One region of the Peribacillus sp. NPDC046944 genome, then DNA from elsewhere that is predicted to be linked to it. Evidence: predicted binding sites of a transcription regulator. Region 1 holds the regulator's gene; the other holds the start of a gene.
What was found. The regulator NrdR, encoded in region 1, represses ribonucleotide reductase genes. The targets are predictions, from matches to a motif close to AACACNATATATNGTGTT.
Positions count from the first base shown of each region.

Region 2: ACQKIC_RS06140 (vitamin B12-dependent ribonucleotide reductase) is a predicted target of NrdR. The motif match lies at 1,769-1,786, and genes of this name have one in related genera.

Region 1 is NZ_JBNNML010000003.1:441,832-447,084, reverse strand. It holds gene ytaF (sporulation membrane protein YtaF) at 1-494, shown strand, start outside; gene coaE (dephospho-CoA kinase) at 519-1,118, shown strand; gene ACQKIC_RS07820 (glyceraldehyde-3-phosphate dehydrogenase) at 1,276-2,313, shown strand; gene speD (adenosylmethionine decarboxylase) at 2,630-3,010, shown strand; gene nrdR (transcriptional regulator NrdR) at 3,250-3,711, shown strand; gene ACQKIC_RS07805 (replication initiation and membrane attachment family protein) at 3,776-5,188, shown strand; gene dnaI (primosomal protein DnaI) at 5,175-5,253, shown strand, end outside.
Region 2 is NZ_JBNNML010000003.1:108,676-113,928, reverse strand. It holds gene ACQKIC_RS06150 (rhodanese-like domain-containing protein) at 129-512, opposite strand; gene ACQKIC_RS06145 (lipoate--protein ligase family protein) at 709-1,545, shown strand; gene ACQKIC_RS06140 (vitamin B12-dependent ribonucleotide reductase) at 1,933-4,503, shown strand; gene ACQKIC_RS06135 (PadR family transcriptional regulator) at 4,706-5,245, opposite strand; gene ACQKIC_RS06130 (sialate O-acetylesterase) at 5,242-5,253, opposite strand, start outside.

The DNA of each region.
Region 1 (5,253 bases):
GTATTGCGATGGTCATCGGTGAATTCATCAGTCAGCTTATCTCTGTCGGGGCCGCAGAAAAAACAGGGGGCATTATCCTCGTACTTTTGGGGTCGTGGATGGTGTACCAATATTTTAGGCCCGAGAAGGAAACGAATGATGAACGATATCACGAAAAAATCATCTTCAATTTTGAAATTAAATCACTTGGAGTGGCTATCAATATCTTACAAAAACCAATGAATGCCGATTTTGATAGATCAGGGACGATTACTGGTATCGAGGCGCTTGTACTGGGCTTCGCGTTATCGCTAGATGCCTTCGGTGCTGGAGTTGGAGCTGCCATGATGGGGATTTCCCCAATCATTCTTGCACTTTGTATTGCCGTGATGAGCTTCATCTTTATCGGGAGCGGACTTCAATCCGGCAAATTGCTTTCCAATAATAAAATCGTGCAGCATCTGACCTTTCTTCCGGGGGTATTACTGATTTTAATCGGATTATTCAAGTTATAAAGAACGGAGAAAAGGGGGGAGCTTATGGGACAAATCATCGGAATCACTGGTGGAATTGCCAGTGGGAAAAGTAGTGTCAGTCAGTATTTAAGAGAATTGGGTTTCGTGATAGTGGATGCGGATGTGGCTTCCCGTGCAGTCGTGGAACCTGGGGAAGAGGCCTACCTACAAGTGGTGAAGGCTTTCGGGGAAGATCTTTTATTATCTGATGGAACGATCGACCGGGCAAAGTTAGGCTCGATCATATTTCACGATCAAGAAAAAAGGTTGCTTTTAAATCGTATCGTACATCCTGCCGTGAGAAATCGGATGCGCCAAGAAACGGAAAAGGCCCTTGCTGCTGGAGCGGAAACGGTATTCATGGATATTCCACTCCTGTTCGAAAGCAAGCTGACGTTCATGGTGGAAAGGACACTTTTGGTATACGTGGATGAATCGGTTCAACTAGAGCGATTAATGAACCGGAATGCGTTGACGGAAACCGACGCTTTAGCGAGAATCCATTCGCAAATGCCCTTGAAAGATAAAAAGGAACTAGCGGATGCCATCGTCGATAATAATGGCGATATAGAAGAAACCAAAAAGCAGGTTGTTGAAATACTTAAGAAATGGGAGATCCTATAGAGTGGAAAAGGAAGGGACTTTAACGGTTTCTTCCTTTTTGTTTTGAAAAAGGAAGAAATCCGCTTTTTTATTAACACATTTCAAGAGTAATGTGTTATACTAATTACATATGAAGGGTATTAAGTATAACATTAATATATTCAGGAGGGTCCGATAAATGAATTCAAGAATAGCGATTAACGGATTTGGAAGAATTGGAAGAATGGTTTTCCGTAAGGCAATAGTAGATGAGAGTCTGGACATCGTTGCTATTAATGCAAGCTATCCCGCTGAAACGTTAGCCCATTTATTGAAGTATGATACAATTCATGGGAAGTTTGACGGCATAATCGTTGCCGAAAATGATTCTCTTGTAGTGAATGGACGACGTGTACAACTGATAAATAATCGCGATCCAAAGCTATTGCCTTGGAAAGAGATGGATATAGATATTGTAATCGAAGCTACGGGTAAATTCAATGAGCGTTCTAAAGCCGCCATGCACTTAGAAGCAGGGGCAAAAAGGGTCATCCTTTCCGCGCCGGGTAAAAATGAAGACGTTACCATTGTGATGGGCGTAAATCAGGAAGCGTTAGAAATCGACAAGCATTTCGTCATTTCGAACGCGTCGTGTACGACTAATTGCCTTGGACCGGTTGCCAAAGTACTTGATCAAAAGTTCGGCATAGACAATGGTTTGATGACAACCATCCATTCTTATACGAATGACCAAAATAACATCGATAACCCGCACAAGGATTTAAGGCGTGCCCGTGCGGCTGCAGAAAGCATCATCCCTACGACTACAGGGGCGGCTAAAGCTCTTTCATTGGTGTTGCCTCAATTGAAGGGCAAACTTCATGGTATGGCCATACGTGTACCGACTCCGAACGTCTCTTTAGTCGACCTTGTTGTGGATTTAAACCGTGATGTTACGATTGATGAAGTGAATCAGGCTTTCATAGATGCCTCAGAAAATGAGCTTAAAGGAATTATGGAATATACAACAGAACCGCTTGTTTCAAGTGATTTCAAGACCAATCCGCATTCAGCCATCATCGATGGTCTGTCGACGATGATGATTGGTGATAGAAAAGTGAAAATTCTGGCTTGGTACGATAACGAGTGGGGTTACTCCAATCGAGTAGTCGATCTTGTAAAATTGGTGGCTTCGGAGTTGACAAAGGCTTCTGAAGTTCAAATGTCAGTTAAATAAGAGTAAAGGCCCGTTATATGTTTAACGGGCTATTTTTATGGATACGTTTAGGACAGGTACGGAACCTTGGGTATTAATTCCTTGGTCCTGTCAGATTAACAATTAATGATTAAATTTCCAAAAATGCAAAATGCAGTTGCAAAAGAAATCCATACATTATATACTATGAATCGTGAACTTCCTAAAAAGGGAGTTTGCGTAATGGCTACTTAAAGGGTTAGGACCTCTTTGGACTAACTTTCCCCCGTGGTAGTTATTAAGGATTCAGAATTTTTAATTATGTAAGGGGGAACAGAATATGGAAACAGCTTACACGATGGAAACGATGGGAAGACATGTCATTTCTGAACTTTGGGGTTGTGACTTTGAAAAACTGAACAATATTGATTTAATTGAGAGAATCTTCGTCGATGCTGCACTGAAATCGGGTGCTGAGGTTCGCGAGGTGGCATTCCATAAATTTGCTCCACAAGGGGTGAGCGGGGTCGTCATTATCTCTGAATCACATCTGACCATTCATAGCTTTCCGGAACATGGATATGCCAGCATTGATGTTTATACATGCGGCAACTTAGATCCTAATATTGCAGCCGATTATATTGCGGAGGCTTTGAATGCACAAACGCGCGAGAATATTGAACTTCCACGTGGACTTGGTCCCGTGCAAATGAAAAAAACTAAAATGGGTGCTTTATAATAAACGGGTTAACAAGAGATGCTATATATGCATCTCTTTTTTGATGCCATGAAATGGCCATTCTTCACTCATGGAAAAGCTCCATTAACAGGCATTTACATATTAAGTACACACATCCTTTACTTGAAGTTTCACTTTTTACTTGTACTGGTTGCCCCTTTTATATAAGATTAAGATAAAATAGTATTCCTTAGGGAAGTTTGATTAGGAGTATCACTTAAAATACGGAGCTGGTAATGATGAAATGTCCATCATGTCAATATAACGGAACGAGAGTGCTCGATTCCAGGCCTGTCGATGAAAGTAAATCGATTCGACGACGCCGGGAATGCGAGGCATGCGGGTTTCGATTCACTACTTTTGAAAAGGTCGAGGAGACGCCGTTGATCGTCGTGAAAAAGGGCGGGACTCGGGAAGAGTTTAGCCGTGATAAAATCCTGCGTGGACTAATCAGGGCTTGTGAAAAGCGTCCGGTTCCATTGAAGGAACTAGAACAAATCACGAGTTATGTAGAAAAGGAATTGCGCAATCAGGGTATTTCGGAAGTGAAAAGTGACAGTGTCGGTGAAATGGTGATGGACCAACTGGCTGAAGTTGATGAAGTGGCTTATGTAAGATTTGCCTCCGTATACCGACAATTTAAAGATATTAATGTATTTATCGATGAACTGAAAGATTTAATAAATAAAGAAAGAAAGTAGAGCTGAAGATTTACTTTGGCTCTTTTTTCACTATATCTTTTGAAAGGTTTGAATGAAGATGTCAATGCATTGGCAGGAACTGCTCCCCGCGGATTCGTACATGGTGTCCTCTGCGGGGCTGCTTCATGATTATGATCGGAAAATACTGACACGGCTGTACCAACCTCTTATTGGACCGATCTGTATTAGCCTATACATGACGTTATGGAGCGAATTGGAGGAGAACCGGCTTTGGTCGGAGGCTTCCTCCCATTATCAATTGATGAATACCATGGGCCTGAAATTAGGCGATATATATGAAGCACGTCTTTTACTTGAAGGAATCGGATTGCTGAATGTGTACAAGAAATCGAAAGGGGATACGAAGGAATTCATCTATGAATTGAATCCGCCCCTATCCCCGCAGCAGTTTTTCACGGATGGCATGCTGAATATCTATTTATATAAAAAAATAGGAAAAGTCCAATTCAACCGGCTGAAGAGATTCTTTTGTGTGGACACGATTGCAACGGACCAGTTTGAATATGTGACGAAATCCTTTGCAGAGGTTTTTTCATCAGATCATCTAGATTCCCTCTATGTTACGGATGAAGCCAAAAACGAATGGAACCCATTGCCTAAACAGCAATTTATCGATCAATCTGACGGTGTCGAGCCTTCGGGGTTCGATGGCTTGTTTGATTTTGATCTTTTGTTCGCTGGGATGAAGAGCTCGATTGTACCCAAGAAGGCCTTTACGCCTAAAATTAGAAATACCATCGCCAAACTAGCTTTTTTATATGGCATCAATCCGCTTGAAATGCAAAAACTAGTAATGGATGCCGTAACGCTGGACGATGAGATCGATGAAGAGCTGCTTCGGAAAGCGGCAAGGGACTGGTACCAAATTGAACGCCAGGCCGACATGCCTTCCTTGATTAATCGTGTACAGCCTATACGGGAACGGACGCAAAAAGATGAACCGAAAACACAGGAGCAAGAGCTTATTCGCCATTTGGAGACTACTTCCCCGCGTGATCGGCTCATGCAATTATCCGGAGGAGCGGAACCGACCAGTGGTGATTTAAAAGTGGTGGAAGGTGTAATGATCAATCAGAAGCTGAATCCTGGAGTCGTGAATGTTTTAATCGAATACGTTATGCTTAAGACAGACATGAAATTCACAAAGGGATATGTGGAAAAACTGGCAGGTCATTGGGCACGATTGAAGGTTTCCACAGTCATAGAAGCGATGGAACTGGCTAAAAATGAACACCGGAAATACCAAGAGTGGGCACAAGGAAGCAAGAATGTTGCCAAAGGCGGCCGGAAAAAATCGATCAGAGAAGAAGTGGTTCCGGACTGGCTTGAACAGGACGAGGAGAAACAGCCTGAACAGAAAGCGGAACAGCCTGAACTGAGTGAACAAAAACGTGAGCTTCAAGAGAAGTGGAAGCAGTGGAAAGCTGGAGGTGAAATAAACGATGGAAAAGATTAACAGATCGCTTAATAAACTGGCCAATACGGGTGATTTCCAGAAACGGTATGAACAGTTGAAGCAGG
Region 2 (5,253 bases), 330 kb from region 1:
TTTTTTAGTTGGTGAAATTCATATGTATCTCGGGAAATAACATGCTTGGCCTGTTAAGCATGAGTTCCCTATTGAACAGTATGATATGTTTCAAAACCGGATAAGATGGAAGGTTTAGGCAATTGGCCTTATTTCTTCGCCTTGATCTTCCCTGTCCACATTTTGAAACCGCCTTTTAAGTGAAAAAGTTCTCTGTAGCCTTTTTTATATAGCATGGCTGCCGCTCTTCCGCTAATGATTTCACTTTGAGCATACAAGTATACAGGCTTGTCCTGCCTAATCTCCACTAAGCGGGTCTTCATTTGTGTCATAGGGATATTTCTTGCCCCTAAGATATGTCCATTATCAAAATCATTAGGTTCCCGTACGTCAATTAATTGAACTTTTCTGTAATTAGAGATAAATTCTTCCTGTGTTAAGGTTTTAACGATTTTACGTTGACGGAACCAATTAAATAGTGAATATGCAACGATGGCTACTATGATGATAATCAGTGTATATAAGATATCCAACCATAAAAACTCCCTTCTACCTAAACGAATACAGACAATGTCTATTATATAATTGGTTTCTCCAATAATCAAAAAAATTTTATAAATATTTGGTGGAATAGCTTACTTTCTTTTTTACGTTGCTAAACTCTGGTAAACTACTACTTGTGAGTTTTTTTAGAGGGTTTAATAAGCCTACGTGAAAAGAGGGGTAATCGTGACGAAAGAAAAATGGGGATTCATTGATTCAGGCAATTGTTCACCTGCTTATAATATGGCAATGGACGAAGCACTTTTGAATTGGCAGAGTAATGGGGAAATCCCTCCCATGATCCGGTTTTACGGGTGGAACCCGGCTACATTATCCATCGGGTATTTTCAAAGGGCTGAGACCGAAATCGATTTGGCAGAAGTTGAAAGGCAAGGCTTAGGTTTTGTCCGTAGGCCTACAGGCGGTCGGGCTGTTTTGCATGAACATGAACTCACCTATAGCGTCATTGTCCCAGAGTCTTATCCGGGAATGCCGAATACAGTGACCGAAGCATATCGGGTGATTTCTGAAGGAATATTGAAGGGGTTCAGAAACCTCGGACTGGATGCCTATTTCTCTGTGCCTGAAACTGAACAGGATAAAGAGATGCTGAAATCTCCAAAGTCCTCAGTTTGCTTTGATGCGCCAAGCTGGTATGAACTGGTGGTTGAGGGAAGGAAAGTTGCGGGCAGCGCACAAACGAGACAAAAAGGTGTTATCCTTCAGCATGGAGCCATCCTGCTTGAACTTGATGAGGAGAAGCTATTTAGTGTATTCAAGTTCTCCGATGATAAAGTAAAAGAGAAGATGAAAAACAATCTGAGAAACAAAGCAGTGGCCATCAATGACATTGCTGGTAGAAAAATAACTATTTCCGAGGCGAAGGTAGCCTTTGAAAACGGTTTTTCTGAGGGTCTGTCGATTGATTTGAAACCATATGTGCTGAGTGAAAAGCAATTACAGGAAGTGAAGGACATCGCCAAAAATAAATATGAAAGTGATGACTGGAATTTTTTGAGGTAGAAAAAGAGGGGAAGCGAGAGTCGGGAATAAATAAGTTTTTTCAGATTTGTGTGAACAAGCATGTATTCCTTGTAACGTCAGTGCTTTGAAAGAGGCGGGCAAAATGCAATGTTCAAATTCATTGAAATCTGTCTAATTTTTATTATAAATCGACATTTTCCTCCCTTTTACTAACTCAATTAATTGATTCACCGTTTGACAAAATTAAAAGACAATCAACCACAACACAATATATAGTGGTTAAAATAAATACTTAAACACTACATGTTGAATTTTGTGTTTCGCTATGATAAATTTAGTGTAACTTGTTAAGCGAAACGGACATGTAGGTTACATATTGATTTTTGCAACAAGAACGGATCTGAAACATGTAAAGGAGAGGGAATTATGTCGGTTGTAATTAAAGAAGCTTTAAAGGTTGATCTAGAAAGGTTGAATAAAGATATATCTTTATTTCCCCAAGTTCATCCTGTAACGGCTGATATGAAAATGATGCATAAGGGCGTGTCCCGTCTAGTTATGCTTGACCGTTATTCTTTTAAGGATACTGAAAAAATCACACTCTCTGCTGGCGATTTTGTAGTATTGACAATTAAAGAAGATCCGAAATTTCCTGCACGTGGTCTTGGCCATATCGTTGAAATAGATTGGGAATCGAAAAAGGCAAAGGTTTTAGTGGATGAAGAGTTCCGCGGAGTGCTGGATAATCCGGAAGAAGTGGAAACAGGAATCATTAATCGGCCGCTTGATATCATCGAAAAGCCGCTTGAAATATATTACGAGCAAATTGCCAAGCGTAATGCAACTGGTTTGGCTTCAGTGGAAACGACTGAAGAAAAAAGAACGGAATGGTTCAATAAATTTTATGAAGAATTAAAGGACCTTAATTTCGTGCCGGCCGGCCGGGTATTATATGGCGCTGGTTCTAACACGGATGTAACGTACTTTAATTGTTATGTCATGCCGTTTGTACCAGATTCACGCGAAGGGATTTCCGAGCATAGAAAGCAAGTCATGGAGATCATGAGCCGTGGTGGTGGAGTCGGTACGAATGGCTCTACTCTCCGTCCAAGAAACACCCTTGCGAAAGGGGTCAATGGCAAGTCTTCAGGTTCTGTTTCATGGCTTGATGATATAGCGAAATTGACTCATTTGGTTGAACAGGGTGGAAGTAGACGCGGTGCCCAAATGATCATGCTTACTGATTGGCACCCAGACATTGCGGAATTCATTATTTCAAAAATGCAAAATCCGAGGATTCTTCGTTACCTAATGGAGAACACAAAAGATGAAACCATAAAGAAATATGCATCGGATAAATTGAAGTTCACACCGCATACCGAACAAGAAACGGCGATGTACCAAGGAATCATTAATTATAAAGAGATTCCGGGTCTAGGTGGATTCAGTGAAAAAATCATTAGGGATGCTGAAGAAAAAGTTCGCGTAGGCGGAACGTATAGCGTCCACAATCCGGACTTTTTGACTGGTGCCAATATCTCAATCTGCTTAACCAAAGAGTTCATGGAAGCCGTCGAAAAAGATACGGAGTATGAGTTGCGCTTCCCTGATGTCGAAAGCTACGACGCGGAAGAAATGGCGATTTATAATGATGAGTGGCACAATGTAGGAGACGTACGCGAGTGGGAAAAAATGGGCCATAAAGTCCGGGTTTACCGTAAGATCCGTGCTAAGGAGCTTTGGAACCTGATTAACATTTGTGCGACGTACTCAGCAGAACCGGGAATATTCTTTATTGATAATGCCAACGAGATGACGAATGCAAAAGCTTATGGACAGCAAGTCGTTGCTACGAATCCATGTGGTGAACAGCCATTGGCTCCATTTTCAGTGTGTAACCTGGCAGCGGTCAATTTAGCTGAGATGGCGGATAAAGATAATAAGACCGTTAACTTCGAAAAACTTAAGAAAACAGTTGAAGTGGGCGTGCGGATGCAAGATAACGTCATTGATGCAACCCCTTATTTCCTAGAGGAAAACAAAAAACAAGCACTCGGCGAGAGACGGGTTGGATTAGGTGTCATGGGACTGCATGATTTGCTAATTTATTGTGAAACCGAGTATGGATCAGAAGAAGGGAAAATCCTGGTGGACAAAGTGTTTGAAACGATTGCTACGTCTGCTTACAGGGCTTCGGTTGAACTTGCAAAAGAAAAAGGCAGCTTCCCGTTCCTGAAGGGAACGTCGGATGAAGAAACGAATGAGCTTAGAACGCGCTTCACGAATACTGGATTCATGAAGAAGATGCCTGAGGATATTCGTACAAGCATTGCCGAGCACGGTATCCGGAACTCCCATTTATTGACCGTGGCTCCTACGGGCAGCACAGGTACGATGGTCGGCGTTTCGACAGGTCTTGAGCCATACTTCTCGTTCACATATTTCCGTAGCGGACGTTTAGGGAAATTCATTGAAGTCAAAGCGGACATCGTTCAGGAATACTTGGATCGTCATCCTGAAGCCGATCCTGATAACCTTCCTGAATGGTTTATTTCGGCGATGGAATTGGCTCCTGAAGCCCATGCGGATGTTCAATGCATCATTCAACGTTGGATTGATAGCTCAATCAGTAAAACGGTTAACGCCCCAAAAGGGTATACCGTCGAGCAGGTCCAAAAAGTGTACGAGCGCTTATATAAAGGCGGCGCAAAAGGTGGAACGGTTTATGTAGATGGAAGCCGTGACAGCCAGGTTCTTACATTAAAAGCTGAAGAAAACCAAATGGAACAGCAGCTTGAAATGGATGGCTTAACAGATGTGGAAGAAAAGAAAAAAGTCGTTCTGGTTGATACCATCAATGAACTGCGTTCGACTAATGTAACGATAGGTTCGGAAGTGGGTAACACGTGTCCAGTTTGCCGTAAGGGTGAAGTCCAGGAAATGGGCGGATGCAATACTTGTACGAATTGTGGTGCCCAATTGAAGTGCGGGCTTTAAACCAGTAATGAAAAGATGTATCGTTCATAAAAAAACAGCCCTTTGGATTAAGATAGTCTAAAGGGCTGTTTTTTAATGTCTAGAGGATTTCAGTGTGATTTCAAGTAGAGGAATGTTCTATTATTGAAAACCTTTTTATGGATTCCTTAAATAAATATCCCCTATCAATTTTACTAAGTAATATTGATAGGGGATATTATATTTATGCATTGGGCTCTTCTATTTCTTCTTTCAATTCTTTAAACCATTTTAAGTTCACTTGATGATGAGAACGAGAATTTTCGTTCATGCGGCGAAAATAATCGATTTTACCAGGAAATTCTTTTGTGATGGCTAGATAATCATCGAGGAGAGCAATTCGAGCTTCAGTCTGGTCAATTTGTGCTTGAATTAATTTTAATAATTTATATTTATCGAAATCATCTGCAAAGAGTAACGCCACATAGCATTGTAAGTTGACATATTCGGATTTAGTTCCAAACTTCACCATTAATTTTTCGAATTCTTCCATTCCTGAATTTGTGATAATAAAACGGTGGGTTTCGCGCCCATTGCTTGAAATTGTTTGATGAACTTGTTCAATCAAGCCTTTTTCATCAAGTTGTTGTAAGTTGTAATAAAATGAACCCTTCGTAAAGTTAACGATATACTTATAATGTCGTTTTTCCATTAAAGTTAGTAGTTCGTAGCCATGCGCTCCAGGATTTTGGATCAGCAGGCCAAGTATAAGCAAGGGGATTATGATTGCAT